4 regions of the Staphylococcus piscifermentans genome follow, and region 4 is predicted to be linked to each of the others. Evidence: riboswitches for the same ligand, from Rfam matches in the RefSeq annotation. Region 4 holds a riboswitch; each other region holds the start of a gene.
The links. A riboswitch is a leader RNA that binds a small molecule or an ion and turns the genes downstream of it on or off. The one in region 4 is predicted to bind thiamine pyrophosphate.

Region 1 (8,120 bases), 1.2 Mb from region 4:
ACTCTGTCATGACCTTCGTCAACGGAGATTATGCTGTACCATTTGATACAATTGCACAAGACCACAAGCGTGCATTTGATGGCGACAAAGGACCTAATACAGGAGGTATGGGTGCATATTGTCCTGTACCGCACATTTCTGAAGACGTATTAGAACGTACGAATGCTGAAATTGCACAACCTATAGCGAAAGCCATGCAAGAAGAAGGGTATCCATTCTTCGGCGTGTTATATATAGGTGCAATTTTAACTGACGAAGGACCTAAAGTCATTGAATTTAATGCGCGTTTCGGTGATCCGGAAGCACAAGTGTTATTGACACGCTTAGAGAGTGGCTTGATGCAGCATATCTTAGATTTGGAAGCACGTAAACCAATTGATTATCAATGGAAAGATGAAGCGGTTGTAGGCGTTATGCTTGCATCTAAAGGCTATCCAGGCTCATATGAAAAAGGGGTAAAAGTCAGTGGCTTTGATTTAGACGGTCAAACATTTGTCAGCGGCTTGAAAAAAGAAGGCGATGACTACGTTACTTCTGGAGGACGTGTTATCTTAGTTATCGGCGAAGGCAAAACTGTAAGTGAAGCTAAAGCGAATGCTTATCAAAAAGCTGATGCAATTGATAGCGAAGGTTTATTCTATCGTCGTGATATCAGCGATAAAGCAATTAAACACGAAGCGTAATAAAATAATAAATTCGTTCCTAAAACAGCCAAACTAAGTGTATTGGCTGTTTTTGCTATGTCAAAACAAAAAAGTAAGGAAGCAAAAACTTCCTTACTCTTCTGGAACTGATTTAGCCATATCAATATAGGCTTGTTTGTAACCTGCGATAAAACGTGAGCTTCTTTTATTAAATAACTGGCGGAAACGCCATGCTCTTTTACGTTTCTTAATATAACGATTTAAACGTCGCTTTTTATTTTTCAATTTTGCCATAGTATCAATTTCTTTAGCGGCTTGCTGATAGCCCTTATCATATGCATCGTTTCTCTTTTTCATAATGAAATCCTCCAGTTTATGTGCGAATATTCAGTATATATTTATTATAGCATTAATTGCTCGATACTTTTAATTATTTTAAGGTAAAGAAATAGCAGCAAACGGCTGAATCGGTAACCGCTCACTGCTGGAAAAGATATGGATGAATGAAAATGTAAAATTGGTATGGGTTGCAGCTCGACTACCACAACCCAGATATGCATTGTAAGGAAATATTGACGATGCGTCAACCGCGAACGTCTGTGATTCCTGTAATTGGTAAATAATGTGCTAGTAATACAGCAATAATTAAGATTGCCGCAAACAACAGGATAAAGAGGATATCACGGTAACTGAACGGTGCGTAATAATAATAGGTTCTTGGACCGTCTTTGAATCCTTTTTTCTCCATAGCCACTGAAAGCTGATGCGCTTTGCGAATATTTTGGCTGAGCAGCGGAATAATTAAATGCTTCATACGAGCAAAACCACGATAGTTGGCTTTATCCACCATTTGATAGCGCATCTTCAATGATTTACGCAATTGCACAAATGATGAAATAATCAGCGGAACCATACGAATCGCTGCCATAAAGGCATAAGCTACTTTAGGTTTGACTTTTAAATGCTGCATCAAGCTATAGAAGATCATCACAATTTGTGAGGTGAAGGCCATCACAATACCAAAGAATGTCACTGTATCTGTACGCATAGATAAATGTAGCCCGCGTACTAAACTTTCAGTTGTGATATTGATGATACCTAACTTAAATAAGGTATGTGTTCCGTCCCCATAGAAAATCATAAAGAGGGCAGATACAATACTGAAAATTATTGTATAAAGTACGAATAGTGCTGTCACTTTAAATTTCATACCGCCGAAGACCAGCAAGAAAATCAACATGAGTGAAGTCAGGTAAATCATGACATCAAAGTTATGCACAAAGATGACAAAGAAGAATAAGAATACACCTAATCCTAACTTAGTAATAATATTTACATTATCTACAAAGGTGAAATAGCGTTTCCATGCCTCATACATTGTCTTCACCTGCCGTTTCAAATAGTTGTTCTTCGCATAGTAAATGATCTCTTAGCTCAATACGTCTTGTAGGGTAACGCTCAATAATATGGGGATCGTGCGTTACCATGACAATCGTCTGACCTTGTGCCACACGTTTTTGGAAAAGTGATAATAAGTTGAAAGTATTATGACTGTCTAAACCGAATGTAGGTTCATCCAATAGAATAATATCAGCTCGAGAACTTAAAGCTGTTGCAACACTTAAACGGCGTTTTTGTCCCATCGACAATTCAAAGGGATGGTGGTCACGCACCGCTTCCAAATTCAACAAGTCTATCAACTTCTCTGTTTCTTCTTTTGCATTTTCGCCACTAAAGTTGATAAAGATTTCTTCGTAAACAGAATTAGTAATAAATTGTAATTCTGGATTTTGATAAACCAAATACATATGTTGAGCAGCTTCTTTAATCTTATGCAGTTGCTGACCTTGATAAGTCATTTTACCGCGATATTTAATTAACTGCATCATAGATTCCAACAACGTTGTTTTGCCAGCACCATTTTTTCCAGTAATCGTAATCCACTCGCCTGGGCCTACAGCTAATTCTGGAACCTGAATCAGTGATTTTTTTCCGCGTACAATCTCACCATTGCTGAATTGGAAATCAGGTTTGATGTGAGTCTCTGATGACAAAGTGCTTTCAGGAGCATAATCCCAAGCATGCGGATGCCACACGCCGTATTCAGTCAGTAGTGCTTCATGTTGATGCAAAATCACATCAGGAGAATCATCTGCAATAATTTCTCCGCCGTAATTCATTAAAATAACGCGATCGATATGTTCCCAGATGTGTTCAACTTTGTGCTCTACAATCAGCACGGTCTGGTCTTGCCACATATCTTTAATGTGATTCCACAAGTCTTCAGTCGCATCTACGTCCAACATAGCTGTCGGTTCATCTAAGAAGAGGGTATCCGCTTCTTGCAGCACTGTTTCTGCAATGGCTAACTTTTGTTTCATGCCGCCGCTTAATTTCTGTACAGTCTGCTTAGGTCCCACATCTAAATCCACTGAAGCTAAAGCCTTCTGAATTAAGTCATCCATGTCTTTGCGCGGTACTTGCTTGTTTTCTAATACAAAAGCAAGTTCTTCATAGACCTTGGGCATGCAAAATTGTGTATCTGGATCTTGAAAGATGACACCGCTATTTAAATCGACTTCTAACTCATCATATTTCATCGGTAATTCTATTAAATTCGGAACGATGCCACTTAAGACATTCAGCAATGTACTTTTACCGCAGCCTGAAGGTCCTAATAATAGGACCTTTTGCTTATCTGGAATTTCGATATCTAATCCATCAAAGGTTTTTTCAGGCGCATTTGGATATTTGAGTCGTAAATTTTTTGCACGTAACAAGGTAAATTCTCCTTACAAATTATCGTAATCTTTTTGAGAAGCAGGTCTGAATAATTTCGTCACACCCGTCTTATCGAGCGCTTTCACTAAGTAATAAGGGAAGAGACCTGCAAGCACAATACCGCTGACACAACGGAAGAATACATATAAGAATAAGTTCCAGCCAGCTACTTCGCCTAAATAACCATAGTAGAAGTCGATAGGGAAAGTAACTAATGCTGCAGCTAAACCAGCAAGCATTGCGACCATCACAGAGCGTGATTTATAACGGAAGATAGCAAAGATAATCTCACAAGCTAAACCTTGTAATAAACCATAAACGATTGTTGCAATATCAAAGCGTCCCATGACGATAGTTTCACCGGCACCTGCTGCAAACTCAGCAAGTAAGGCAATACCCGGTTTAGGGATGATGAGGTAAGCTACGACTGCTGCCGCAAACCACATACCATAAGAGAGCTCCTCTAGATGTAATCCAGTCACTTGCATCGCTTTGTATACGAAGTTCCAGATGTTGTAGATGATAGCGAAAATAACTGCAATTAATACAGTTACCAAGATATCTGAAAGTTTAAGTCCTTTTGACATGATCAATAATTCCTCCTAAATATAAAAAAACACACAAACTTGTCTAGCAAGCTGCGTGAAATAGGCATCGGAACAAACCGGCATAACCCTTAACCAAATTGCCGGCAGATCTCCTGCACTTTCCTACGCTAGTCTCAGCTAGATCAGGTTCAAAGGGTTTGAAGCAAAACTGCTTCATCTCAGTTACGAAACACCCCTAGTGCTTTTCTTTATTGATTTATACTAAATGTATGCTTTTTAAGAGGAAATGTCAAGATGATTTCAGTAACAGAAGCCTTGAGGCGCCCACAATTTCATTCGATTTTTCTAAGTAAGCATTTTCATAGAAATTTAGGGTATTATCCGATTGAGTGCAAGGAACAATTTCGATATACTATGTACTACCATAGAATGATTTATTACATTCTCTAAAGACACAACACTTATGTTCCTATATAATAATTATGAGGTGAAAAACATGTCGTATATAAAGAAGCACGCTGAGATCATTTTTAGTTTGATTATTGGCATTGTTTCACTTTTCATTGGAATCATAATATTATTAAACGTATCCTTTATCCATAAACTTGCTAAAGGCGGCAAGGCCGATATACATATCTACAACGTATGGGATTTCATCAATGCATTCTTCGGAGAAATCATCCGGATTATGAGTCGATTTATCGGTCAATTTCCTGTTTTTAGTGCCATCTTTATTATAGTGTTCGGCATTGCATTGTTATGGATTGGTTATTTGTTATTTATGACGACGAAATATGATTATGATATCTCAATTTTCTTCCTTATTATAGGAATTCTCTTCTTTATTATTACTATTATCTTGATGACCCAAGTTTATGGGTTTGCGGCCATTATATTTGTGGTGCCGTTTGTGGTACATACAGGATATATAGTATATAAAGATGAATTGAATCATAATCATCGAAAAGAACATTATTTATGGATTATTTGTGCTTACGGTATCAGTTACTTAATCACGCAAATTGCTTTGTACGGACGTATTGAAAGTCATGAAATTGCAATGATTGATATTTTAAGTGTAAATGCATTCTTTATTGTAATGTGGATTTTAGCACAAATTTCGATTTGGAATTTCTTGTTCTTGCGCAGATCTTTACCGCTGACGAAAGCGGAATTAGGGGAAGAGATGGAATTTTCACGTACGGATAAAAATGGCACAATGAGTCAGACTAAAGAACAACTGCGTGAATTCCAAGAGCGTACACAAGAATTTACGCATCGTACAAGACGCAGTATCGATTTAGAAAAAATGAGAAATAAGCGTGATAAATTTAAAAATACAATCAAAGAAAAAATTGATATCCAAGATGATGATATTCCAAATTGGATGAAGCGTCCGAAATGGATTAAGCCCGGAATTGTAGAATTAATTTGCGGTATCATTTTATTCTTATTTACATTGTTAGAATTAAATAATAGAAATGCTTTGTTTGCATCTGGAGAGTGGGAATTATCACAGACTTCTTATGTGATTGAGTGGATCACTTTATTCTTATTACTCATCGTCATTATTATTTACATCATTACGACGTTAACACATTTCCTACGCGGCAAATTCTATTATGTGCAAATGTTTATGATTAGTATTTTATTCTTTAAATTATTGACTGAGTTTGTGAATATTATGATTCACGGATTGTTATTATCGATTTTTATTACACCAATTTTATTAATTATGCTGGTTGCAGTGATTATTGCATTTGTGATTCAGATGCGTACACCTGTGGATGGCCAGTAACATATTGAGCTGGGGAACTCTAAACGGTTTCTCAGCTTTTTGAGTCTTTCTTTTTAGAAAGGGAAGTTCGGATGCGTTATGATGAAGAAAAATACTTATAGAAGGCGGAATTGATTATGAAGACAGCGGTTATTAATAAAGGCAAGGAGCAGAAGTATTTGAACCACTATCCGTTAGTGGATGAAGAGGATATTTATGAGCACAGTCACTTGGCGGATGGAGATGTTTTCCATTTGGTGACGGATGATGGACGTTATTTGGCGACGGCTTATGTCGGACGTCAGCATAAAGGTTTGGGCTGGGTGCTGAGTTATGAAGCTGAGCAGCGGATTGATGAAGCATTCTTCGCAGAATTATTCCAAGAGGCTTTGGATTACCGGCAATATTATTTCAATGTGGATGGCACGAATGCCTTTCGTCTATTCAATGCAGAAGGGGATGGCGTCGGCGGTTTAACGGTTGATAATTATGATGGTCATTTGCTAGTGCAATGGTATTCTAAAGGGATTTATGCTTTTAGAGATATTGTGTTACAGGCCATTCAAGAGGTCTTTCCTTATACTTCGATTTTCGAAAAAACCCGCTTCAAAGATGATGCAGTTGAAAGTGGATTTGTAACTGGAACAGCGCCGGAATTCCCAATTATCATTGAAGAGAATTTCACGTTCTATAATGTGGATTTAGATGATGGCCCAATGACGGGTATTTTCTTAGATCAAAAAGAAGTGCGTAAAAAGTTACGTGATGTGTATGCGCCTGAGCGCCATGTATTGAATCTGTTCAGTTATACTGGTGCTTTCTCAGTGATTGCAGCGGAAACGGCTGCGGATACGACGAGTGTGGATTTAGCGAATCGCTCTAGAAGTTTAACAGAGGAGAATTTCGGGGTAAATGGTATTGACCCGAAATCACAATTTATTTACGTGATGGATACCTTTGATTTCTATCATTATGCTGCAAGACATGATCGTGTGTACGATACGATTGTAATTGATCCGCCAAGTTTTGCGCGTAATAAGAAGAAGGTATTTACGGTGCAGAAGGATTATCATAAGTTGATTGAAGAAGCGTTGCCTATTCTTAATGAAGATGGCGTCTTAGTGCTAAGCACGAATTCAAGTGCACTTTCTTCTAAAGCATTTAAAAATATGATTAAAAAGACGTTGGATGAAGCGGGAGTGGACTTTGAAATTGAAGAGGTAATGGGACTGCCGAAAGATTTTAGAACACATCCGCATTATAAACCTTCTAAGTATTTAAAAGTGGTCTTCGTTCGGGTATCGAGTAAAGAAGTAATCATATAATGGAGGGTCATAATTATGGGAATTAAAGATAAATTCATTAAAAATACAAGTGATAAATTAAGTAATAAAGTTTTGGATTTGGAACCTGTTACTGGAAAGTCGGCTTTGCCAGTCAATGAGAGTGACTTGTCACGCAGACGTGAACGTGCTGAAGAATTGGTACGTAAGAAATCACTGTGGTCTTCAGCAGCAAGTGTAGTACCGATTCCAGGACTCGACTTCGGTGTAGATTTGAAATTAATGAAAGATATTATTGAAGATATCAATAAGATTTATGGATTGAATCACAAACAAGTCAGTCATATGAGTGATGATTTAAGAGAGCGTATCTTGGCAGCTGCTACGATTCAAGGCAGTCAGTTTATTGGACGTACTGTTTCTAAAGCTATTTTAAAAGTAGCGATTAGAGATGTAGCGAAACGTACTGCGGCGAAACAAACGAAATGGTTCCCTCTAGTTGGTCAAGCAATTTCTGCCTCTATCAGTTATTACTTTATGAAGAAATTAGGTAATGAACATATTGAAAAATGTGAAAACGTTGCCAAAAGAATTTTAGAAACACCAACTGGCAAATAATTGTTAATTTTTTCACAAATTGATAAAAATACTACGCTTACAAGGAATTAACAAATTGAATTTAAAGGCATATTTTGGTAAAGTTAAGGTGTAATAATGTTAAGGTGAATAATCACCAATTAATTGATGCGAAGGAGAAAGATTATTATGGAACAACAATCATACACTATCATCGACGAAACAGGTATTCACGCTCGTCCAGCTACAATGCTTGTACAAACAGCTTCAAAATTTGATTCAGATATTCAATTAGAATACAACGGCAAAAAAGTCAACTTGAAATCTATTATGGGTGTTATGAGTTTAGGTGTCGGCAAAGACGCAGAAATCACTATCTATGCTGACGGCAGTGACGAAGCAGACGCAATCCAAGCAATTACTGAAGTGTTATCTAAAGAAGGATTAACTGAATAATATGGCTAAACACATCAAAGGCATTGCAGCATCTGACGGTGTTGCAATTGCAAAA
Region 2 (8,120 bases), 330 kb from region 4:
TTAGAGTATTCTTCCATGATACGTTTACAATATTCATAATCTTCATTGATTGTCTGTTCCACAAAAATCACACCTTGTTGTCATTATTCTTACTAGGAATTGTTCCCTCTATTTATAAAAATAAAATCAATTTAAGACTGTTACCTAAATTAATCGTACTTAATTGAAACTTGTGTTACATGTTAAGCGAAAAAGAGATAAATGTCATTTAATAACATACCTTTTTTCTGAAAAATTTAGATTATATTTACATTTTGTCATGCTTTTTTCAAAATCGACGAATCCAACAAATACTTGCCCTGATATTTTTCGGCAAGTGTACAAATAAACTGCAATAAGTCAGTTTGTGTTGCTTTGTCAGATTGGAAGTTTTCTTTTAATTTTTGATGCTGTTCTTTCTCTGTATCTGTTGCTTCTTTCTTAAAATATCCCCACATATGATCAAAGGTATTCAGCATAGAACCTTTTTGCGGTTCAATAGCTAAAGCTTCATCGATTAAAGATTTTAAACCGTCTTCAGTGAGTTGTGCTTTCATTTCTTCACGTATTTGATTGTAGTGCTTCTGACTGTGCCACATAACTTCGTATTTGTATTCGCTCCACAATTTCTCTTTCGTATGTTGGCTCACCTTCAGGCCTCCTCTTTCCTTGCACGGTTCTCTTCAAGGGTTTCTTTTCCCTAATATCCTGCAATTAATGCAATGGACATGGCTATCGCGCAGATTAGGGCCCAAATGGCGATGAGTTTCCAGGCGAATTTCAGCCACTGGACGTAGGAGATTTTGGCTACGGCGAGGGCTCCCATCAGGATGGCGGATGTCGGGAAGAGGACGTTGCTGATGGAGTCGCCGTATTGAAAGGCGAGCACGGTGAGCTGACGGTTGATGTGCAGCAGGTCTGAAATGGGCACCATCAATGGCATGGTTGTGAGTGCTTGGCCTGAACCGGATGGGATGAAGAAGTTCAGGAAGAATTGGAAGATGAACATGACGATGATGACGATGGATGATGGCACGTCGTTTAATAGTGTGGTCATGCCGTGAATGATGCTGTCGATGATCTTGCCTTGTTCTAAAATGACGACGATTCCTTTGGCGAAACCTACGATCATGGCGCCGAAGAGGATGTCTTTCATGCCGTCGATAAAGGCGTCGAAAGTTCCGTTGAGACCAAGTCCACTGATTAGGCCGGCGAGTAAGCCTGCCAGTACAAAGTTGGCGCTCATTTGGTTGAAGGTCCATTCGAAGCGGAAGATGCCGTATACATTGAAGATAATAGCGAGCACAATCATGCCGAGTGCTAAGGCTTGGCGTTTGGTAAAGCGTTCATAGTCAATGTCTTTATGGCTATCGCCTTCTTCTTGTTCAAGGGCATACACGATACTCTTCTGCGGATTGCGTTTTACCTTGCGTGCATAGAGCAGAACCGTAGAAATTGCGGCGGCTAGTATAAAGAGATAGATGATTGTTCTCAAGCCCCACCCTGAGAACATCGGCAGTTCTGCCACTGTTTGTGCAACACCGACTGTAAATGGATTAAGCATTCCGCCGATAAATCCGCTGGCAGCACCGAGTATGACCATGGCGGCTCCTGTCAGTGCATCATAACCAAGCGTGCGGGCAATAATGACACCAATCGGCACGAAGATAATAGTTTCTTCTGCTAAACCGATAGAGAATCCTAAGATGGAAAAGACGGTCATAGTGAGCGGAATCATCAGGATTTTCGAAGAACCTAATGATTTTATGGCCTGATTAATACCGTTTTCGAAAGCACCTGTACGATGAACAATACCAAAGGCGCCTCCGACTAAGAAGATGTAAAAGACAATTTCTCCTCCTGTTAATAATCCTTCTGGCACAGCTCGGAATAAGTCTAGAAAGGATACACCGTGTTGTGCAATTTCATGGTAAGATCCTGGAACTACAAGTGTCTGTCCGCCCTTTTCTTCTCGTTTGTATTCTCCTGCTGGAATAATATAAGTTAAAATGCAAGCTACAGCGATAATCATCATTAGTAAAGCGTAAGTATGCGGTGTTTTGAATTTGAATTTCCTAGGTTTCGATGGCTTCGTTTTGTCCTTTGCTTGTGTTGTCTCTGTCATAAACATTACCCCTTTGTTTTTAGATGTCTGAATTTTCTTACTTCGTTAATTATAGCCTAATCTTGAGAGATTAAGCGGAGAATGTTTATGTCGGTATATCTATAAAAAACAAGCTGTTGCCCTACAGCTTGTTTTTCTTCTCTTTCTTGCTGTTATAAATGATTGAAGCAACTCCCGATCCAATCAGCATGAATATAAGCAAGTAAATTGGAAGGGCGACGTTTTGAATATAAAAGTGGAATAGTAAGAACAAAAGTAGAGCTGCAATGAAATAAACAGGAATAAATCCCTTTTTCCAAAAGAGAGATTTTTCCATTTCTTCATTACGCGCCAATTTAGAATCCGGCATATTACTCTCCTCCTCAAATAAATCATTTTATATTTTCACCATATCATATTGAGGATACATTTAAAGGACAAGTAATATATTGCGTTTATTGATTAATCTAAAATAAAAAAATGTTTATTTTTCTGAATATTCATACATGTATTTGATAATTGTGCTATTCTTATTACACTAGCCTTCTACAAAGGAGATGTTCATCATGAATATAAGGTCCATTAACTTATTGCTTTTTGAAGTAATATCATCTATCGGTTCAAAAATATTTAGTTTTGCTTGTGCCTTTTACATATTACAACATACGGAAACCGCTTCTATTTATTCAATTTATTTAGCTTTAATTGTAATTTCTTCAATTATTAGCCAACCTTTATTTGGCATATGGACAGATAAATATAACAATAAAAAGATTATTATTATTTCACAGATCATCAATATAACAGCTTTAATATTATTTATCCCACTATTTAATACGTATTTCTATTACATTATCGTATTAGGTATTATTCTCAATTTAACAGATGGTGCAATTAGTTTGATTGTAAACGCTAATATTAAAAATATTTCTCAAGATGATATGGAACGATTTGTTTCTTTAAGACAAACTTATAGCAGTGGGATTAGTTTCCTTGCACCAATTATCGGTGGTGTTTTGATTGCATTTATTTCTATTCAATATCTCGCCTTGTTAAACGTACTTACTGAATCAATTTCTATACTATTTATTTTCTTTTTAACCATGGATAGAGTCATGGTAACGAGTGAAAAAAGTTTAACAGAAGATTTTAAAGAAGGATTCTCTTACTTGTTCAAAAATAAAATTCTATTAAAATTCATCAGTATTGCACTCATTATTAATTTTTTAATCAATTCTATAGTTGTAGGTATTCCGGTTATTTCTATACAAACTATGAAACTTTCTTCTCAACAATTCGGAATTGTAGAATCCTCATTCACTGTGGGTATGTTTGCTGTTTCATTGTTATTTTCTGTATTTCCAATTAAAAACAAACTTAAAGCGCCTACACAGGCTGCCATTGGTATTCAGTTTATCGGTGTTTTGACACTTGGACTTGCTTTGTTATTTAATCTTACCTCAACTACAGGATTTATAATTCTATTTGTAATTTATTTCGTAATCGGGGTATCTTTACCATTAGTGAATATCCCCTATTCAATTTATATGCAAAATTATATTGAAGAAAATTATAAAGGTCGGGTATTTTCACTGACGCAATCTATCGTTCAAACTCTAACACCATTATCGTTATTAGTATTTGGCTTACTGCTTAATTATTCTCAGTCTGCTGTATATTTATCTGTCGCGATTCTCATTTTGTTAACTCTAATTTACTTTTCACTTTCTATGAAGCAAAGTGAAATTGATAATTAGGAGTTTTGTACAGAATAAGTGTTCACTTTTATACACCATACTGTTTATTCAACAAACATCGCTTCTATTACAAACTTCAGCTTATTTTGCAGGTGTGGTCGCCATTATAATACTTACTGAAATTCGCCTTTATCATTTCAATCAAAATCAACAAGGCAGGTAACAGAACAGAAATAATATGAATTAAAATGATTTCGTTGTCCCACCTCCGCAAAGTACGAAAAAGCTGAGACAATTTAATATGTCCCAGCTTTCTTTAATGTTTAGCTTCTTCCTCAGCATTTGAATGATTTTCGGCAGAATTAGTGGCTGCTTCACCATTATTCTGTGCTTTTTCTGCTTCCCATTTCGCTTCTTTTTCCTTTTGTTTCGCTTTACGTTTCTTTTCTTCACGTACAGCCATCACAATGAAGCCGACTGCTAAAATTGGGAACGACATGCCTAACCAGAACATTCAAATCCCTCCATTCATTTAAAAATTATCCGCTAGAATTCCCCTTTATCATAACACTTTCATTCACTAAATTTCACGCATTGCATACAGAGCACTCCTCTTCTTGACACCTTCTCCAATTCAAGCTACATTGAAAGTAACAAAAAGATACGCACTAGGGGTGTTTTTTAAAACTGAGATGAGGTTTTCCTCAGACCCTTTGAACCTGATCTAGCTGAAACTAGCGTAGGAAAGTGTGAGATAACCGCAGAACGAGTAGGTTTAATACTGACCTCAGACTGCCCTCTTGCCTACGCAGATTTTAACAATCATGCGTATTTTTTTATGTCTATTATAGAAAAAAGGGAGCGGATTCACATGGCAAGAACAGTACTCGTAACAGGCGGTGCACGCGGATTAGGTGCAGCAATCACTAAGACACTCGCAGAACAAGGATACAACATTATTATCAATTATAATCAAAGCAAAGACGCAGCAGAACAACTCGTTCAAGAAATCGGAAACGAACGCGCTGTCGCAATACAAGCAGATGTCACAAATCGCGAAGCAGTAGACGCTTTGGTAAAAGAAGGCACTGAAAAGTTCGGTCAAATTGATGCAGTCGTGAATAACGCATTAGTCGGATTCAAATTTGACCCAACTGCCCAAAAAGCGTTTCCTGACATGAGCTGGGAAGACTACCAGCAACAAATTGACGGTACCTTAAAAGCAGCATTCAATGTAGTGCAAAGCGTAGCATCCCAATTCATCGAGCACCAAGCAGGAAGCATTGTAAGTATCGGAACTAATTTATACCAAAATCCTGTTGTACCTTACCATGAGTACACAACAGCGAAAGCAGCTTTAATCGGCTTCACACGTAATATCGCTTCAGAATTAGGACAATACGGCATTACTGCTAATGTCGTCTCTGGAGGATTACTTAAAACTACAGACGCTAGTGCGGTGACAACACCAGAAGTCTTCGATTTAATCGCTCAAACTACACCATTGAAAAAAGTGACAACACCTCAAGATGTAGCCAACATGGTAGTTTATTTAGTCTCCGAACAAGCTAAAGGCATTACAGGACAAAATATTACAGTAGACGGCGGATTGACAATGAATTAAACAAGGTGCTTGAGAAGGCGGTTAAGATTTGAGTAATAAGAAGCAAAGAGCACAAAATCGCTTTTTGATTTTTGCGACTTGCGTACTTATTACCGAGAAACCTGCACTTTGAAGCCCGTTTATTAACCCCGTCTATCAACCAAGAGGGCGCACTCTCAAGTTCTGCCCTCTTTCTCATGCTTTCTTTTTAAAAATAAAAACAGAGGTGAATGGAAATGTCTGAGCAGAAAGCGCAACTACATATTGGTGTCCTCATATTCGGTTGTGGTCATCATCAGGCTGCTTGGCTGATGCCTGATTCGAGTGTGGAACGTGTTGGAGATATTAGTTATTATCAAGATTTAGCGCAAATTGCTGAGCGTGGCTTATTTGATGCAGTATTTTTTGCTGATAATCAATCTTTTCCTGCAAAGGATGATACATCGATGCCGGCGTTCTGGTTTGATCCGATTGTGAATTTAACAGCAATTTCACAAGTAACGCAACATGTGGGACTGGTTTCTACTATTTCGAGCACGTTCTCGAATCCTTATACGGCTGCAAGACAATTGTTGAGTCTGGACCATATTTCAGGTGGTCGTGCGGGTTGGAACCTGGTTACTTCAATGACTGACCTGGAGGCTAAAAACCATGGCATGACAGAGTTGCCTAATCATGATGAGCGCTATGCAATTGCGGAAGAATTTGCAGAAGTCATGAATGCCGCGTTTGAATCTTGGCATCCTGAGGATTTCAAGCATAATCGTGAGAAAAATCAACTTGTAGATTCTGAGAATATCCAGCCTTTCAATCATAAAGGCGTTAATTTTGCAGTAAAAGGACCGCTTTCAACACCGAGCAGTCCACAGGGCAAACCGGTAGCTATGCAAGCAGGTGCATCTAAACAAGGAGTCGCTTTAGCTGTAAAATATGCGGATGCCGTCTACTCGGTTTCTTGGAATATTGAGCAAGCAAGAAATTTCAGAAAGCGCATGGATGCTGAGATTGCTAAGCAAGGTTACACTGACCGACGTCTTAAAATCTTCCCAGGTTTAGTTACTTATGTGGGTAAAACGCATGAAGAAGCTTTGGAAAAGAAAGCAGCTTTAGATGAAAAATTACCGATTGAAACAGCCTTAAAACAATTGAGCTTCTTTGTGCAACAAGACTGCTCTGAGTGGGAATTAGATGCAAAAGTACCGGAGTTACCTCCCGTAGAGGAATTTACCGGACCGGTCGGACGTTATGAAACGGTATTGGAAATTATTAATGATACTGACCCTACTGTCCGTGAATTATTAGGTTATTTGAATGCAGGTGGTGGTCACTTGACACTTATCGGTACGCCTGAAACTATCGTTGATGAAATGGAGTATTGGTTGAATGAAGGTGTGGCAGATGGATTCAATTTGATGCCTCCCACATTGCCGGACAGTCTTGAAGACTTTGTCGATTTAATTGTTCCAGAATTGCAGAAACGTGGTTTATATCGCACTGAATATATCGGTTCAACATTTAGAGAATATTTAGGAGTTTAAGAAATTGCAGAATCCATGTGATTCTGCTTTTTTGATAGTAAATGTAAAATAAGTTTGACACTTTTGAAAGAGTAATATAAGCTAAAGGTGTCAAATATATTTTACATATAGAGGTGCATCATTATGACTGAAACTATTATTTTAATTATTACAATCATTGCATTCTTTTTCATGTGGAGAGGTATTCATCGTTTCTTTCTGCCATCCGAAATTGTAGATGTTGAAAATGAAAGTAATTATGATGAACGACAAAGTAAAATTTTTATAGAAGTTTTTGCTAAAAGCTTTGTAGGTTTAGTATTTGTCCTATCAATTAGTTTTATTTTTAGAACAAGCGGATTAGTCGATGCAAATAGAAGTTTAATTGGCAAATATCCCGAAGGCATTTTTTTAGTAATCACTTTAGTTATGGTAGTCATAAGTTATTTTTCAATTAAGCAAAAATACACATCTTAAACTTAACTATTAGAAAAAGGGAGTTCCTAAGATGAAAGTCACATCTATAATTATTGTAGTTTTATTCAGCTTTATATGGAGTTGGTTAACAAGAAATCTATTACCTAGCAACATCTCTGATGTCAAAGGGCGCAAGTCAAAGCGATATGATGAACGCGAAAAAATAATGTTTGCTGAAGTATTTGCGAAGAGCTTTGTGGGAATTATTTACTTTGTGCTCTTCGCTTTATTACTTCGAATAATAGGCATATCAGAAGATTCCAGAAATTTATTCCTTAAATTCCCTGAAGCAACTATAATAGTAGTGGCCCTTTTATTATTAGTTGTTAATTATTTTCTTGTTAAACGCAAGTATACAGTTAGGGATTGATATCTTTGCAAAATAAAATAAAATACTATAGAAAACAAAATGGCATGTCTCAAGAGACATTGAGCAAAAGTGTCAATGTCTCGAGACAAACCATTAATGCAATTGAAAATAATAAATATGATCCTTCGTTAAGTTTAGCTTTTCGGATAGCTAAACAATTCAAAGTGACGGTAGATGAATTATTTTCATGAATTATTTTCTTCTTTAAAGACATGTTGGTATTGCACATAACCTGAAACATAGTGTTCGATATCATCGATTCTCACACGATAACCGTGGTGTTTAATGAAGAAAGTACCTAAGATTCTTGTTGGGTTCTTAAAGTACATTGCGACTTCTGGATAAAAATATCCAGTTCTTTGATAGTCAGCCC
Region 3 (8,120 bases), 460 kb from region 4:
CAGATGGTACTAACTGGAGCTGGAGTTATAATGCAAACGGTGCAGCTCAACAAGCGCCAGCACAACAAACTACACAACAACAAGCGCCAGCAGCTCAACAAGCACCAGCACAAGAACAAACTCAACAACCAGCACAACAATCAACTCAACAACAACCAGCTCAAGAAACTACACAACAACAAGCACCAGCACAAGAGCAAACTCAACAACCAGCTCAAGCACAAACTCAACAACCAGCACAACAATCAGCTCCAGCGCAACAATCAGCTGATTCTGGTTCAAGCAGTATCAACAGCCACTTACAAGCAATTGCTCAACGTGAATCAGGTGGCGACATTCATGCAACTAATCCATCATCAGGCGCTTCAGGTAAATTCCAATTCTTACAAACTACTTGGGATTCAGTAGCTCCTGCAGAATATCAAGGTAGACCAGCAGCTGAAGCTCCAGAAGCAGTACAAGATGCAGCAGCTCAAAAATTATATGACACAGCTGGTCCAAGCCAATGGGTAACTGCATAATTTAGAGATATTTATATTTTGAAATACCAATAAATTTGTTAGCGGATTATCATTCTATGAATGGTAGTCCGCTTTTTCATTGTAATATTCATGTAAAATTTGATACATACTATTTATATTGTTGTAACCTATGATAAGTTTTTTGGTGCTATTATGAATACAGCAAATTAATCATATAAACTTTTTACCTTATAGGAGGATTTATTTCAAAATGAAAAAATTATTAGTAGCATCATCAGTAGCCACTGCCGCATTCTTAGCAACAGGAGCAGCTTCACATAACGCTCATGCAGCAGAAGTAAGCCAATCAGAACAACAATTAGCTGAAACAGCTTTAAATAACCCACAACAATTAAACCAAGCACCAGTACAAGCAGGCGCTTATAACATAGACTTCGTATATAATGGTAACGAATTCCACTTTGAATCAGATGGATCAAACTTCAGCTGGAGTTATACTGGATCAAATGGTGGATCAGCACAACCAACTCAAGCAACAACTACACAAGCAGCACCAGTTCAACAACAATCAGCTCCAGTAGCACAACAAACATACCAAACTCAATCAACTACTAGCTACAGCAATTACAGTGCTCCTGTACAACAAAGCTACAGTGCACCAGCTCGCAGCTATAACACTTCAGCAGTTTCAACTGGCGGATCAACTAAAGCTCAATTCTTAGCTGCAGGTGGAACTGAAGATATGTGGAATACAATTGTAATGCCTGAATCAGGCGGTAACCCTAATGCAGTAAACGAATTAGGATATCGAGGCTTAGGTCAAACTAAAGAAGGTTGGGGAACTGGATCAGTAGCAGCTCAAACTAAAGGCATGATTAACTATGCAAACTCTCGTTATGGTTCTCTTGCAAGTGCGACTGCTTTCCGTGCATCTCATGGTTGGTGGTAAGCCGATAACGCTGTAATCAATAAATTTAATTAAATAATTTACATCCAAAAAGCGGACTCCGTTCTTATTTTAAGGACAGAATCCGCTTTTTTGTAATACATATGTAACTTATGAAACAAACTATTTATATTGTTGTAACCTATGTTATCCTATTAGATGGTATTATAAATATAGCAAATTAATCATATAAAGTTTTTACCTTATAGGAGGATTTTTATTAAATGAAGAAACTATTAGTAACATCATCAGTAGCGGCAGCGGCATTTTTAGCAACAGGAGTAGCATCACATAACGCTGATGCAGCTGAGTTAAATACAACAGAACAAACTAAATTAGCGGAAACTGCATTAAATAATCCTGCAGAATTAAATCAACATCCAGTACAAGCGGGTGCTTATGAATTTAATTTCGAATACAAAGGTTATGACTTCCATTTTGAATCAAATGGTACACACTGGGAATGGAGTTATGCAGCAGCTGGAACTGTTCAGCAACCAAATCACGTAACTACTAGTCAAGCAGCACCAGTTCAACAACAAGCAGCTCCGGTAACAAATCAACAATCACAATCTTATAACAATAATTCAAATTACAGCTATAACACACAATCAACAAGTTATAGTGCACCAACTCAATCATATTCAGGCGGATCTAGCAACATTCCTGCAGCATTACAATCAATTGTATACCGTGAATCACGTGGTGATATCCATGCTGTTAACCCTTATTCAGGCGCAGCAGGTAAATATCAATTCTTACAAACTACATGGGATGCAGTAGCGCCAGCAGGTTGGAGAGGTGTTAACCCAGCTAGTGCTCCAGAACATATTCAAGACCAAGCAGCGTTAACTTTATGGGATAATGGTAACGGTGCAGGCCACTGGGCATATTAATATTTAAACTACAGTCGGGACTTTTGTCTCGGCTTTTTCTTTTTCAATTCTTTAATATTGCATAACACTAAGGGGTTTGATACATTTAAACTGTATTAAACATTAAATTATATAAAACTGCTAGGGGCGCCTTATGGCTGAGATAGTTGTACTAGACCCTTATAACCTGATTTGGTTCGTACCAACGTAGGAAAGTAGTATATTAAGAATAAAGATTCTAAATATTTTACTGCATTCCTGCGAAGGTTTGCAGTTTTTTATTGGGAGGATTTAGAAATGAATTTTGCTGAATCATTAGAAAGAGACGCACAACCTATTATTGATGAAATTTATCAAGACCATTTCATTCAAGAATTATTAAAAGGAAATATTGAGAAAGAAGCATTACGTCAATATTTACGTGCTGATGCGTCTTATTTAAGAGAGTTTGCGAATATCTACGCACTATTAATCCCTAAAATGCCAGATTTAAGCAGCGTACGCTTTCTAGTTGATCAAATTCAATTTATTGTGAATGGCGAAGTAGAAGCACATGAATTTATGGCTGATTATATTGGTGAGAATTACAACGAAATCGTTCAAAAAAAGGTTTGGCCTCCAAGTGGTGATCATTATATTAAGCATATGTACTATAACGTTTATGCGCATGAAAATGCTGCGTACGCGATTGCCGCAATGGCACCTTGTCCTTACGTATACGCAATGATTGCCAAACGTGCTATGAAAGATCCAGAACTAAATAAAGATTCCATTTTAGCAAAATGGTTTGAGTTTTATAATACCGAAATGGACCCATTAATAGAAGTATTAGATGATTTAATGAACCAACTCATTGCTCATATGTCAGAAGCAGAGAAAAACGAAGTAAGAGAAAATTATTTACAAAGTACAGTTCACGAATTGAACTTTTTCAATATGGCTTATACAAGTGAAAAATGGCAATTTGGAGGAGAAAGAGTATGAATAAACCTAAAATAGCTTTAACGATTGCAGGTACAGATCCTACAGGCGGCGCAGGAGTAATGGCCGATTTGAAATCATTTCATGCATGTGGTGTATATGGAATGGCCGCAATTACCAGTATTGTGGCGCAAAATACCAAAGGCGTTCAACATATTCATAATTTAGAGGTATCATGGATTAAAGAACAGCTAGATAGTGTGTTTGATGATGAATTACCTCAAGCAATTAAGACAGGAATGATTGCAACAAAAGAAATGATGGAATTGATTCGAGAGTATTTAAAAAAGCATCCAGAAATTCCTTATGTTATCGATCCAGTTATGCTTGCTAAAAGCGGCGATTCTTTAATGGATGATGCAGGTAAACATGCATTGCAAGAAATCTTGTTGCCGTTAGCTGATGTGGCTACACCGAATTTACCAGAAGCTGAAGAAATAGTAGGTTTCAAACTAGATACTGAAGATGCAATTAAAAAAGCTGGAGATATCTTTATTAACGATATCGGCTGTAAAGGTGTAGTTATTAAAGGCGGACACATTGAGGATAAAGCCATTGCGAAGGATTACCTTTTTACAAAAGAGGGGTTAGAAGTTTTCGAAAGTGAACGTTATGAGACTAAACACACACATGGAACTGGTTGTACCTTCTCAGCGGTTATTACAGCTGAATTAGCAAAAGGCAAAACAATTTATGAAGCAGTTAAAAAGGCTAAAGATTTTATTGCTTTAAGTATTAAATATACACCGGAAATCGGCCAAGGCAGAGGACCTGTGAACCATTTCGCGTATATGAAGAAAGTAGGACTAGATGATGAGTAATGTATTAAATCAAATCAGATCAGAACACCCGTTAGTAATTTGTTATACCAATGATGTCGTTAAGAACTTTTCAGCTAATGGTTTATTAAGTTTAGGTGCGAGTCCCGCAATGAGTGAAGCGCCTCAAGAGGCAAAGGATTTTTACCCGGTAGCAGGCAGTGTCTTAATCAATATTGGTACTTTAACTAAAGATCATGAGCATGCGATGTTGACTAACGGCAAGATTGCCAATGAAACAGATACACCTTTAGTTTTTGACCCAGTGGCAGTAGGGGCGTCACAGTATCGTAAAGATTTCTGTAAATACTTTTTAAAGCAAGTCAAACCGACTGTTATAAAAGGAAATGCTTCAGAAATATTGGCATTAATTGATGATTCAGCAACTATGAAAGGTACAGATAGCGCTGATAATCTCGACATCGTAGAAATTGCTAAGAAAGCTTATCAAGAATATCAAACGGCGATTATCTTAACTGGAGAAACGGATGTTATCGTCCAAGATGACAAGGTTGTTAAATTGGAAAATGGTTCTCATTTTCTTGCTAAGACTACAGGGGCAGGCTGCTTATTAGGTGCAGTTGTAGGTGCCTTCTTGTTCCGTGACACACATCCTTCAATTGAAACGTTGGTTGAAGCGGTCTCTGTATATAATATTGCGGCTGAACGTGCAGAACAATTAAGTGACAGTAAAGGTCCAGGTACTTTCTTAACGCACTTTATTGACGCGCTTTATCGTATTGACGCAGATGCTGTGAACGAAAACCGTCATGTTGAAGAGGTGGAATAAGTGTTTAAAGCAGATGATTTAAAGGTCTATTTTATTTGCGGAACTCAAGATATACCTGAGGGACGAACAATTAAAGAAGTTTTGACAGAAGCACTTGAGGGCGGTATTACGCTATTTCAATTTCGTGAAAAAGGCCCAGGTGCAAAAACTGGAAAAGAGAAAGTAGCTTTGGCTGAAGAACTGCAAGAACTGTGCAGAGCTTATGATGTACCCTTTATTGTGAATGACGATGTTGAATTAGCTGAAGCAATCAATGCAGATGGCGTGCATGTAGGACAAGATGATGAAGCGGTAGACGCTTTCATTAAGCGCTTTAATGGTAAAATAATTGGTTTAAGTGTCGGCAACTTAGAAGAATTAGAACAATCGGATCTGACACATGTGGACTATATAGGTGTAGGTCCAATTTTCAGCACGCCTTCTAAAAACGATGCCAGTGCACCTGTAGGTCCCGGAATGATTGAAACGCTGCGTAGTAAAGTCGGCGCTTTACCGATTGTAGCTATCGGTGGCATTTCTTTAGATAATGTACAAGAAGTTGCTGATACTTCCGCTAATGGGGTGTCTGTCATTTCAGCCATTGCAAGAAGTTCTAACGTTACAGAAACCGTACAAAATTTCTTACAATATTTTAAATAGTTAAGGATTTCACATATTTTTTGTTTTCTACTGCTATTGGGATATGGTAAAATTATCTTTATGTGAATAATACCAATAGAGGTGGAAAAATGAAGAAAAAAGCATTATTGCCTTTGCTTTTAGGGATTATGGTTTTTCTTGCTGGTTGTGATTACTCTAAACCTGAGAATCGAACAGGCTTCTTTTATAATACGTTTGTAAAAAACATGGATAACATAATTCATTGGCTAGGGTCTCATTTTAATAATGATTATGGATTAGCGATTATTGTGTTAGTACTTGCTATTCGTATCATAGTATTGCCGTTTATGTTATCAAACTACAAGAATAGCCACATGATGCGTGAAAAAATGATTATCGCCAAACCGGATATGGATGCGGTTAAAGAGAAAGTGCAACGCGCGCGTACACAAGAAGATAAAATGGCAGCTAACCAAGAAATGATGGAAGTTTACAAGAAATATGATATGAATCCGATGCAGAGCATGTTAGGCTGCTTGCCGATGTTGATTCAAATGCCGATTATTATGGGCCTATTCTTTGTATTGAAATATCCTTCACCAGGAGGAATCACAGAGCATTCTCATTTCTTATGGTTCAATTTATCCAAACCAGATATTTGGATTACGGTTATTGCCGGTGTGCTTTATTTTATACAAGCTTATGTTTCGACTTTCAGTATGCCGCCTGAGCAAAAACAAATGAGTTACATGATGATGATTATTTCGCCAATCATGATTATTTGGGTTTCATTAAGTTCAGCTGCTGCACTTGGTCTATATTGGTCAGTCAGCGCCGCATTCTTAGTAGTTCAAACATATATTGCAAATAGTTATTACTCTAAGAAGGCAAAGGAAGAAGTTGCTCCAATGATTGCGGCTTATGAGAAAGAACATGGCAAATCGGGTAGTGGTAAAACGAAAAATACCCAAGTCGTTTCTAAGAAAAATAAAAAGAAAAAATAAATATGAGTAAAGAAAATCAGTTGTAATCGAAAAGTTGCGACTGTTTTTTCTTTATTTAAATTGAAAACAGGGAATAAGAAATCAAAGGGTAATTTATATAGGAGGGTCCAGAAAATGAAAATTGTAAGAGTGACAACTGATGATATTAAAGAATTACAGACAATCAGCTTTAGAACATTTGATGATACATTTAGAGAAATGAACCATCCGGATAATTTAAAAGATTATCTTAATAATGCTTTTACCTATGATAAGTTACAACGTGAACTCGAACATCCTAATTCATATTTTTATTTTTTGTATGATAATGATAAGATTGTGGGCTATCTGAAATTAAATGTTGGAGCAGCTCAAACTGAAGATATTGCCTCTGACGCATTAGAAGTTGAAAGGTTATATATTTTAAAGAATTACCAACATCACGGTTATGGTAAAAAGCTCATGAACTTTGCAATTAACTTTGCTGTGGAAGAAGGAAAACAAAGCATTTGGCTTGGAGTTTGGGAGAAAAATGAAAATGCAATCAAATTCTATGAACACTTCGGATTTAAAAAAGTTACAGAGCACGAATTTAAAATGGGAGACGAAATTCAAACAGATATTATTATGGCCCAAAACTTAAAGTAATAATAAAAAGACTGGAAACCTGTCATCATAGCTAAATCGCTATAGACGACTAAGTTTCCAGTCTTTTTTTAATTCATAAAATCCCATTCTTTAAAGAATTGTGCTACGAAATATTCCATAAATTGATGACGTTCTTGAGCAATGGATTGCGCTGTTTCAGTGTGCATTAAATCTTTTAATTTAAATAGCTTGTCATAGAAATGTTTAATAGCCGAAGGAGAGTGATCCTCTAAATCACAATCGCTTGAAAGACTATCTGGAATTTCTCCTGACCACATCGGCTCATTAAAATGGCCGGAAAATTGGAACGTTCTTGCGATACCAATAGCTCCGATAGCATCTAAGCGGTCAGCGTCTCTCACAATGTATCCTTCTTGAGACATAGTTCTATCATTATTAGCACCATTACGATAACTCATATATTTTATGATTTCTAAAATTTTATGTTTCATTTGGTTATCTACATCTATCTGATCTAAGAAATGGTCGAGCTTCTCATAAGCTTTATCTTCATCTGTCAGTTTAGAGTCTACTGTGTCATGTAATAGAGCGGCCATTTGAATGATATACGGATTACCGCTTCCTTCTTGCTCTGCAATAAATAAAGCCATTTTTAACACACGCATGACATGTTGAATATCGTGGCCTGTAGCATCTTCGCTATGGTGGGCTTTCATATATTTTTCTGCTTCTTTTATATGCTGATATTGATTCACTAAAACTCATACTCCTTAATATACTTACAGAATAGGGGAAATCAGATAAGAAATACCTTCTTTGAATTTTATCCATAAACTGCGTTTTTTATATTTTTCCTTAGTAAATTCATTGCTTAGTTTCAAATCTTCGTTAAATTGCTCGCTCAATTGTATTGCTGTAGATTGATCATAGATAAAAGCATTCACTTCAAAATTCAACGTGAAACTACGATGATCCATATTTGTAGTTCCGACACTTGCGACTTCATCATCAATGACCATCATCTTAGAATGTAAGA
Region 4 (8,120 bases):
TTCTTTTCGGTATTATTAATGATTATCGTCATCTTTGCTGCGATGGTTTAACCAATATGTAAACCACACATCTTCCTATCGTCGAAACGATAAAAGTGCATATAGTTTCTAATGTTCTTAACAACATTATGGCACACCAAACCCCTTACTACTGCTATAGTAAGGGGTTCTTTTCGGTATTATTGGTGGTTATCGTCAAGAGTGGAACAGAAATAATAAGTCACTCATAATAATATTATTTAATATGTGTACGAACAAAATTACCTGTTGCACCATTCATCGCTTCGCCGCCAGCCATTTCAGCTTTAGCGTAATTAGTAGTTGAATTAGCCCATAAATTATAACCGTATGTTCTCAAACCGAATATTTGATAACTGCCGTTGACCATAGGTGAACCTGATGCGCCTGCACGGAATTTATCTTTCGTTTGTAATTCAGTACCATTGGAAGATCTTTGAATGAAGCGGAAACTACTCCAATGTGTTTTCGTATTGTCACCGTTCTGCCAAGGATAGCCTACTGAATATAATTTCGTATTATATTTCAAACCATTAATTTGCGCATTCGAAGCTAATTTTAAAGGTGTCGCGTATTTCGACATCTTTTCTTTTGTATACACTAGCGCTACGTCTGCATTTGGTACTTTCACAACTTTCGTAGCATGGAACGTATATGGTTTTCTAGCTCCGTCTCTCGCCATATCAAATGTGATGTATTTAGGGTTTGCGGCAACCCCTTTCGCAGTATCAATGACATGTGCGTTTGTCACCAATGTATAGTTTCCGATTACTGTCCCCGTTCCCATACTGTCTTTGCCGCGACCTTTCCAGCCGTCTTTATTACTAACGCGCCCCACTGCTTTATACTTTGTATTCATAGTATTCGAAATATGATGGATGTCCAAATTACTATTAGAAATTTTCTTTGCTTTCGGATAAGCAGTCGACTCATTATAGTTGCTCATACCATTATAGTAATAACTTCCTGCTGCATGCGCTTCCTCTCCGCCTGCTCCTGAAAAAGAAAGACCGACCACAGCACATACTGTGATGATACCTGCTTTCAAACCTTTAACTTTCATCTTAAAATTGCCCCTTATTATTAATTTCGAAATGAGTGGTGTCGTATTTAAAGTTATTTTCAGTTTACTTTTAAAAAAAGAGAAAAGCAATATCTGATTTACTTCATCTCTCTCCATCCCCTATTGCTTTTTCTGCCATCTTGCTTTATGATGATTTTGTAAAGTAATGGTGAGGCGGAACGAATCCGTCACTCTCGTGCATTAACACCTCGCTACACGTTTTGTTAGTGCTGATAATATGTATTACTTATTGAAATGAATAATAACAATAAGTCCACTGGAAGTGCCTGTTCTTACAGGCTGAGATCCTCATGGCAATGAGGAAATTCTTGGAACCTGATCCAGTTTATACTGGCGTAGGAAAGTGGCGTATTGCACTTTTTGATGCGCTGTTTTTCTATGGAGAAACAGTGCTTTTTTATTTGGATAATTTTAAGAAGGAGTACATTATGTATATTGCAATTACGCCCTATCGTACTTTGACCCAAGCTGATTTAAGGCATTTCATCGCTATTGCGCCGGCGATTGACCATTTGATATTTCGCACGCCGATGCAACAAGAAGATTTGAAAAGGTTTCTGGAGCGCTTGCTTCAAGCTGGTTTTCCTAAATCTAAAATCACGGTGCATTCTGATATGGAATTATTACAGAAACTTGATTTAAGGGCGATTCATTTTCGTGAGCATGATGAACGTGCGTTTCAGTTTAAAGCAACCCATTCTCAAATCATGGTCAGTATGTCGACACATAGTGCTGCAAGTGCACAAGCTGCCGAGGCACATCACTTGGACTATGTACTTTTCGGGCACCTCTTTTCCACCAAATCCAAACCTGGAAAAGCGCCTAGAACTCAAGCAGAAATCACAGCAGTGTTGCGGGTCGGTATCCCGGTGGTAGCGTTGGGTGGTATTAATGCGGAAACGGTAGGCCGTGTCCCGTCTGGATTCGCGGGTATCGCAGCGATTTCGTATTTTATGGAGAATGATTTGGAGACGTTGTGTTCAGCAAAGGAGGCTGAGTAAGGATGTTTGATTTAGCGATTGTTGGAGCGGGTGTAATCGGTATGTCGATTGCCCGTCATTTGAAGGATAGCGGTATGCGTATTGCGTTGATTGACCGCGATATTGAGGGGCAGCATGCGTCTTATAAGGCGGGCGGTATGTTAGGAGCTCAGAATGAATTTAAGGAAGATAGTCCGTTATTTCGCTTGGCTCTGAAGTCTCGTGCAAAGTTTGGTGAGTTGAGTAAAGCTTTGCAGGAGGAAACAGGTATCGATATTCAATATCAGCAGAATGGATTAATCAAGATTGCGACGGAGGAAGAGGACGTGGCTTCGTTGCAACAGCAATATGAATTTCTGCATGCGCATGATAAGGATGTAGAGGATTTAAGCGAGCACGATTTAGGTGAGTTGACGCATTATTTGGTGAAAGGTGCGCAGGCTATGATGTTTGTCCCGCATGATCATCAAATTAATGCGAACCATTATACAAAGGCTTTGCATGCGGCGTTGCAAGCTGAGGATGCAGTGGAACGTTTCGACCATACGAATGTGGAAGAGATTAAGCGTCAAGGCAACCATTACAGTATCGCAGTAGAAGCTGAGGGCAAATCTTCTGTGCTGCAAGCTGAAAAAGTAGTAGTGGCAGCAGGTGCTTGGGCCGGCTTCTTAACGGATAAACCGGAAATCAAAGAGACCGTAAGCGGTGTGAAAGGTGAAGTCGTCTTGGTGAAAAATGAAGAATTGGATTTGAAACACACTTTATTTATGACCAATGGCTGTTATATTGTACCGAAACCGCCCCATCGTTTCTTAATTGGTGCGACCAGCTATTTCAATGATTATTCGGTCGGTGTGAGTACTGAAGGCAAAAATTGGCTGCTGCATGAGGCGATTGAGCGCGTGCCTGAATTGGCGTCGAGCCGTGAGTTGAAACATTGGTCCGGCGTGCGACCTTGGACTCCTGGTGAACAGCCGATTATGGATGAAACGGACCCTAATTTATGGGTAATTACCGGACATTATCGTAATGGAATATTGTTGTCACCGATTATCGGAGAGTTGATGGCAGAATGGTTGAAATTCGGCGAGCGTCCAGAAGAATTGGCACCATTCGCAATGAGGAGGGAAAGTTATGAAGTGCATCATTAATGGCGATTCGTTTACGTTCGAGAGTGAACTCAGCATTCAAAATGTATTGGAATCACTAGAGTTAGACCCGAAACGTGTAATCGCTGAGCATAATGAAAATTTAATACAGCGCGATGATTTTGCTAAGCAAATCGTGCGCGAAGATGATCGTTTAGAATTACTAGAGTTTGTTGGAGGCGGATAAAATGTTGAAAATTGGACCGTATGAAATGGAATCAAGATTGTTGTTAGGAACAGGGAAATTTGATGATGAAGACATTCAAACAAAAGCAATTGAGGCGTCAGGTACAGATGTCTTAACGTTCGCAGTACGTCGTATGAATTTATATGACAAGAACTTGCCGAATCCTTTGGCTAATGTGAATTTGAAAGACTTCGTAACTTTCCCGAATACAGCCGGTGCAAAGACGGTTGATGAAGCAGTACGTATCGCTGAAATTGCTAAACATGCGGGTGTCTGCGATATGATTAAAGTCGAAATTATCGGCGATGATGAAACGTTATTGCCTGACCCGATTGCGACGTATGAGGCTTGCAAAATCTTGTTAGACCGCGGCTATGTCGTGTGCCCTTATATTGCGGAAGACGTCGTACTGGCGAAACGTTTAGAAGAACTAGGCGTGCATGCAGTCATGCCGTTAGCTTCCCCTATCGGCACTGGGCGCGGTATCAATAACCCATTGAATTTAAGTTATATCGTTAAAAATGCCAACGTGCCGATTATTGTAGATGCCGGCATCGGTTCAGCTAAAGATGCGGCCGAAGCGATGGAATTAGGCGCTGACGCTGTATTGTTGAACTCTGCAGTATCTCGTGCGAAAGATCCCGTGAAAATGGCCGAAGCGATGAAATTAGGCATCGAAGCCGGACGTTTGAGCTACGAAGCCGGACGCATCCCAGTTAAATATACCGCACAAGCATCCAGTCCGACAGAAGGATTAGGTTTCCTATGATGCCGCACTCCGGTCATACTGAGGAATCACCAAACATGAATTTCGCCTCAGCTGACCGCTTCAGCCGCCAAACACGTTATGCCCCTTTTGGTGTTAAGGGACAGAAAGCTTTGGAGAGTGCCCATCTGATGGTTATGGGCGCCGGCGCTTTGGGCAGTCATTTAGCAGAACAATTGGTGCGCATGGGCGTTGGCAAGTTAACGATTGTAGATATGGATATCGTAGAAATATCCAACTTGCACCGACAAGCGTTGTATGATGAAGCGGATGCGTTAGAAATGCGTCCGAAAGTCTATGCCTTAGCTGATAAATTACGTCAAATCAATTCGGAAGTCGAAATCCAACCCCTTTATCAGGAAATCACTCCGACCAATATTGAACGTATGCTGACAGATATTGCTCCCGACATGCTGTTAGACGGCATGGATCATTTCGCCATCCGCTTCTTATTCAATGAAGTGTGCCATAAACTTGGTTTGCCATGGGTTTATGGCGCAGCGGTCGGCGGCAAAGGTACAGTTTATGCCATCGATTATACCGGCCCTTGCTTACGCTGCTTAATGAGCGAAGCTCCGGAAACTGCTGAAAGTTGTGCGATTAACGGTGTCATCCCGCCGGTAATCTTGCAAGTGGTCAGTTATCAAATTGCTGAAGTAATGCGGTATTTGGCAGGCACAGGCTTCTCTGGCAAATTGCTGACTGTTGAACCCTTTAATATGAAACAACAAAGTATGGATGTCAGTCGTATGAAGAACCCTGATTGTCCAGTCTGTGGCGGACAGGCTGCTTATGAATTGCTCGGAGTAGCTGAGCCGAAATGGGTAGAAGGCAGTTGTGGCGATACTTACGTCTTCCGTTTCAAGCCACAGCATTTCGACAATGCAGACCTGTTTCCTGGCCATATCTTAAAAGTAAATCCTTATGTGAAATTGCTGGATATCGACGGTCGTTCTGCTACTTTGTTTAAAGATGGCCGGATGAATGTGCACGGAATAGAGGATGCTGAAACTGCAGAAGCGTTATATCAGCAATTATTGAAAGCGATGAAATAATAACTAACTGAACAGAGGCTGCTCGTGGTGGGGCAGTCTCTGTTTTATGCTGTTCTTGAGGTGAAAATGTATAGGCGCGGCTTCTTTGCCTATACACTTAGCACCAATCTCCTAATAAAACTCCTGTTAAATAGAAAAAGGGTCAGGAGTTTATCTCCTACCCTCAATTCCCAATAACTTCCCTATATTAAAACTCTAGATAACTTGTATAACCTTCTTTAAAGCCTGCCATCACTACGTCGAGATTTTGGAAAAAGGATATGGCGATAGTAATGAGTACTACGGCGACTCCTATTTTCAACATGCGGGTGAACCATTGCGCCTTTGTCATGTTGCCTCGCCTGGTCATACGATGTTCCATAACGAGTGCGATGACTGTAAGCAACATGATTTCCATGAATATAATCATCTTGATGTCCCCCTTGATGTCGTTGATTTTAAATCATTATACCATCAACAACACTATGAATGAAAATAATTATATAATAGTCTAAGTCCTTTATTAGTCGTATGCTATTTACACATTTATACACTATTAATCAGAGGAGGCAGTTATTGCCGTTCTGAGGCAGCTCTTCAACTGTCTGTACTCTCTAAAGTTTTCTTTTCCCCAAAAAATTTTGTGAATATGAGTGGCTTGGGATTGAGTTCGTTTAATTTATAGAATACAATAATACTGTATATTTATAAATTTGAGGGATGAAATATGGAGAAAGAAAAGCGTCTTGAATTGATTAAATTATTACTGAAGAATAATAAGATTTCGACGGTGCGTGAGTTGGCGGAAATTTTGGAGGAGCAATATAATTTGATTTTCAGTATGACGACGGTGGCGAAGGATTTGCAGGAGTTGAATGTCACTAAGGTCCCGAATGGTGCGAATCAGTCATATTATGTGCTGCCTGAGAAGAATTCTGCGAAGAGTTATCGTGAAGCGTTTAAGAAGTATCGGCAGGATAGTGTGAATTCGGTGATTGTGAAGGATAGTTATATCTTGATTAAGACGGAGCCTGGGTTTGCGCGTACGATTAATTATTGTATTGATCAGATGCAGTTGCCGCATGTGCTGGGCACGGTGAGCGGTAATGATGTGATTATGGTGTTGTTGAAGTCGGCGGAAGAAGCGGAGTATGTGAAGTATCTGTTATTAGAGACTTAAAGTAAATGAGCAGCGGCCACTATGTGATGGCGACTGCTCATTTTGTATATTAGATGGACTTGCTGATGGTCCAGGTTTGATAGTTTTTCAAGACTAGGTTATTGTTGCTGAGGCCTCGCACGACATGGCTGGCCTTTTCTCTGGAAACGCCTGCTAATGCGCTTAACAGAGTAACGGTCATTACCTTGTCGATTTCGTAATAGGCGCCTTGGTCGTTGCCGATGGTCTCACCTAGTATGCGCAAGGTGTTGATGACTTTCTGTTCGGCGTTGCGCCCCATCAAGGCCATGTTGCGGTTAATACTGATTTGCTGTTCTTGTCGCAACAAGGTAAAGATTTTAACGAAGGTGTCTTCATTATTCTTGCTCAAGTATTCAATCAAATTTTTAGGTACACGAACAATGAGTGCATCAGTCAATGCAGTACAAGATTCTTCGTAATGTTCTTGTTCAAAAAGATGGCTGATTGGAAATAATGTGTGGCCACGATTCAGCATTAAATAGTCATCGCCATTTTCATTCAAACGTTCTCGCGATACATAACCTTCTATTAATAAATAGATGCTGTCCGCTTCTGATCCTTGATAGTAAATGACTTGTCCCTTTTCATAATTTCGAACATAAATTTCAGAAAGATGCGGAACAATTAATCCTGACGGCACTTCTAATATTTTGGATAATTCTTGAATTGAGGACTGAAAGGTCTCAGTTGTCCTGCTCATACACCATCACCTCATTTCTCTTGTCTTTTTTAAAAATGAATATGAGTCCTTATCTGTTTTCACTAAATTTTATATAATTAAAGTAATTCGTTAAATTGATGATGTGTTCAATATATGATTATTATTACAACAAATTAATTGTATCATAATCAATTGCAATTCTCGGAATTAAAAGGTGCTCGCTGCTTCTGAATGTCATAATAAAACCCCCAAAGCTTGCTAATAAGGGCTTCGGAGGTTATATATAATTGCATCTGCTCAATTTATATTGATGTCTTCGCCCTGGTTAGTAAAAATTCTATTTATAACTTTAGCGCTAGAAGACGCTGACTGCACCTGTAGCTAAACGGATAATACCGATAATCGCGAAGAGGATGATGAATCCCATCAAGATGTAGTCGCGTTTAATGAATTTTCGATGGTTGTTCTTTTGCACACGGTAGTAAACAAAGAGTCCTGGAATATAAAGCAACATTGTCAACAACAAGTAGTCCACGCCTGCTGCGTAAATGAGCCATATTGCATAGATGGATGAAATAATACCGATGACTAATTGTACATGTGCTTTGCGATCTTCTTGAATCGTATATTTGAATTGGTAGAAAGCACTGAATGCATATGGAATTAATATGGCACTTGATGCGAGTGAGAATGCAAATTGATAAGCGCTTTCTGTAAATAACATACTGATTAAGAATAATTGTACTAAGATGTTAGTGATTAATAATGAATTAACTGGTGCGCCGTTGCTGTTTTGTTTGGCAAACCATTTAGGGAACATTTTGTCTTTAGCTACGACAAATGGTAATTCCCCTGCTAATAGTGTCCAACCTAACCAAGCACCGAGTACTGAGATAATCAAACCGATGTTGACTACTGTTGAGCCCCAAGGTCCTACAATATGTGCAAGTAAGCTGGCCATTGAAGGCTGATCTAATTGTGAAATATGACCTTGTGCTATAACGCCTTGTGCGAGTACAGTTAATAAGAAGTAAATCACTA

Region 1: it holds a riboswitch for thiamine pyrophosphate, as region 4 does, so the genes downstream of both, CKV71_RS09075 (ECF transporter S component) here and CKV71_RS02245 (thiamine phosphate synthase) in region 4, are expected to answer to the same signal.
Region 2: it holds a riboswitch for thiamine pyrophosphate, as region 4 does, so the genes downstream of both, CKV71_RS00960 (3-oxoacyl-ACP reductase) here and CKV71_RS02245 (thiamine phosphate synthase) in region 4, are expected to answer to the same signal.
Region 3: it holds a riboswitch for thiamine pyrophosphate, as region 4 does, so the genes downstream of both, tenA (thiaminase II) here and CKV71_RS02245 (thiamine phosphate synthase) in region 4, are expected to answer to the same signal.

What each region holds. Positions count from the first base shown of each region.
Region 1 covers NZ_LT906447.1:1,947,900-1,956,019, reverse strand. Annotated here, with positions in the region: gene purD (phosphoribosylamine--glycine ligase) at 1-683, shown strand, start outside; gene CKV71_RS09090 (hypothetical protein) at 777-1,001, opposite strand; gene CKV71_RS09085 (energy-coupling factor transporter transmembrane component T family protein) at 1,228-2,022, opposite strand; gene CKV71_RS09080 (ABC transporter ATP-binding protein) at 2,015-3,424, opposite strand; gene CKV71_RS09075 (ECF transporter S component) at 3,437-4,012, opposite strand; TPP riboswitch at 4,116-4,220, opposite strand; gene auxA (lipoteichoic acid stability factor AuxA) at 4,470-5,771, shown strand; gene CKV71_RS09065 (class I SAM-dependent rRNA methyltransferase) at 5,888-7,075, shown strand; gene CKV71_RS09060 (DUF697 domain-containing protein) at 7,091-7,651, shown strand; gene CKV71_RS09055 (phosphocarrier protein HPr) at 7,799-8,065, shown strand; gene ptsP (phosphoenolpyruvate--protein phosphotransferase) at 8,067-8,120, shown strand, end outside.
Region 2 covers NZ_LT906447.1:221,568-229,687, reverse strand. Annotated here, with positions in the region: gene CKV71_RS00990 (phytoene/squalene synthase family protein) at 1-62, opposite strand, end outside; gene CKV71_RS00985 (DUF1722 domain-containing protein) at 258-629, opposite strand; gene CKV71_RS00980 (YfcC family protein) at 680-2,104, opposite strand; gene CKV71_RS00975 (hypothetical protein) at 2,226-2,420, opposite strand; gene CKV71_RS00970 (MFS transporter) at 2,650-3,840, shown strand; gene CKV71_RS00965 (hypothetical protein) at 4,097-4,294, opposite strand; TPP riboswitch at 4,441-4,543, shown strand; gene CKV71_RS00960 (3-oxoacyl-ACP reductase) at 4,652-5,404, shown strand; gene CKV71_RS00955 (LLM class flavin-dependent oxidoreductase) at 5,620-6,921, shown strand; gene CKV71_RS00950 (hypothetical protein) at 7,045-7,377, shown strand; gene CKV71_RS00945 (hypothetical protein) at 7,409-7,747, shown strand; gene CKV71_RS00940 (helix-turn-helix transcriptional regulator) at 7,753-7,938, shown strand; gene CKV71_RS00935 (poly(glycerol-phosphate) alpha-glucosyltransferase) at 7,933-8,120, opposite strand, start outside.
Region 3 covers NZ_LT906447.1:1,019,303-1,027,422, forward strand. Annotated here, with positions in the region: gene CKV71_RS04540 (transglycosylase family protein) at 1-521, shown strand, start outside; gene CKV71_RS04545 (aggregation-promoting factor C-terminal-like domain-containing protein) at 733-1,431, shown strand; gene CKV71_RS04550 (transglycosylase family protein) at 1,653-2,324, shown strand; TPP riboswitch at 2,437-2,534, shown strand; gene tenA (thiaminase II) at 2,601-3,287, shown strand; gene thiD (bifunctional hydroxymethylpyrimidine kinase/phosphomethylpyrimidine kinase) at 3,284-4,105, shown strand; gene thiM (hydroxyethylthiazole kinase) at 4,098-4,892, shown strand; gene thiE (thiamine phosphate synthase) at 4,893-5,531, shown strand; gene yidC (membrane protein insertase YidC) at 5,621-6,496, shown strand; gene CKV71_RS04580 (GNAT family N-acetyltransferase) at 6,611-7,123, shown strand; gene CKV71_RS04585 (HD domain-containing protein) at 7,192-7,839, opposite strand; gene cls (cardiolipin synthase) at 7,864-8,120, opposite strand, start outside.
Region 4 covers NZ_LT906447.1:556,406-564,525, reverse strand. Annotated here, with positions in the region: gene CKV71_RS02250 (trypsin-like serine peptidase) at 236-1,081, opposite strand; TPP riboswitch at 1,351-1,461, shown strand; gene CKV71_RS02245 (thiamine phosphate synthase) at 1,531-2,103, shown strand; gene thiO (glycine oxidase ThiO) at 2,106-3,233, shown strand; gene thiS (sulfur carrier protein ThiS) at 3,217-3,417, shown strand; gene CKV71_RS02230 (thiazole synthase) at 3,419-4,186, shown strand; gene CKV71_RS02225 (ThiF family adenylyltransferase) at 4,222-5,238, shown strand; gene CKV71_RS02220 (hypothetical protein) at 5,426-5,647, opposite strand; gene CKV71_RS02215 (arginine repressor) at 5,945-6,397, shown strand; gene CKV71_RS02210 (Crp/Fnr family transcriptional regulator) at 6,447-7,118, opposite strand; gene arcD (arginine-ornithine antiporter) at 7,435-8,120, opposite strand, start outside.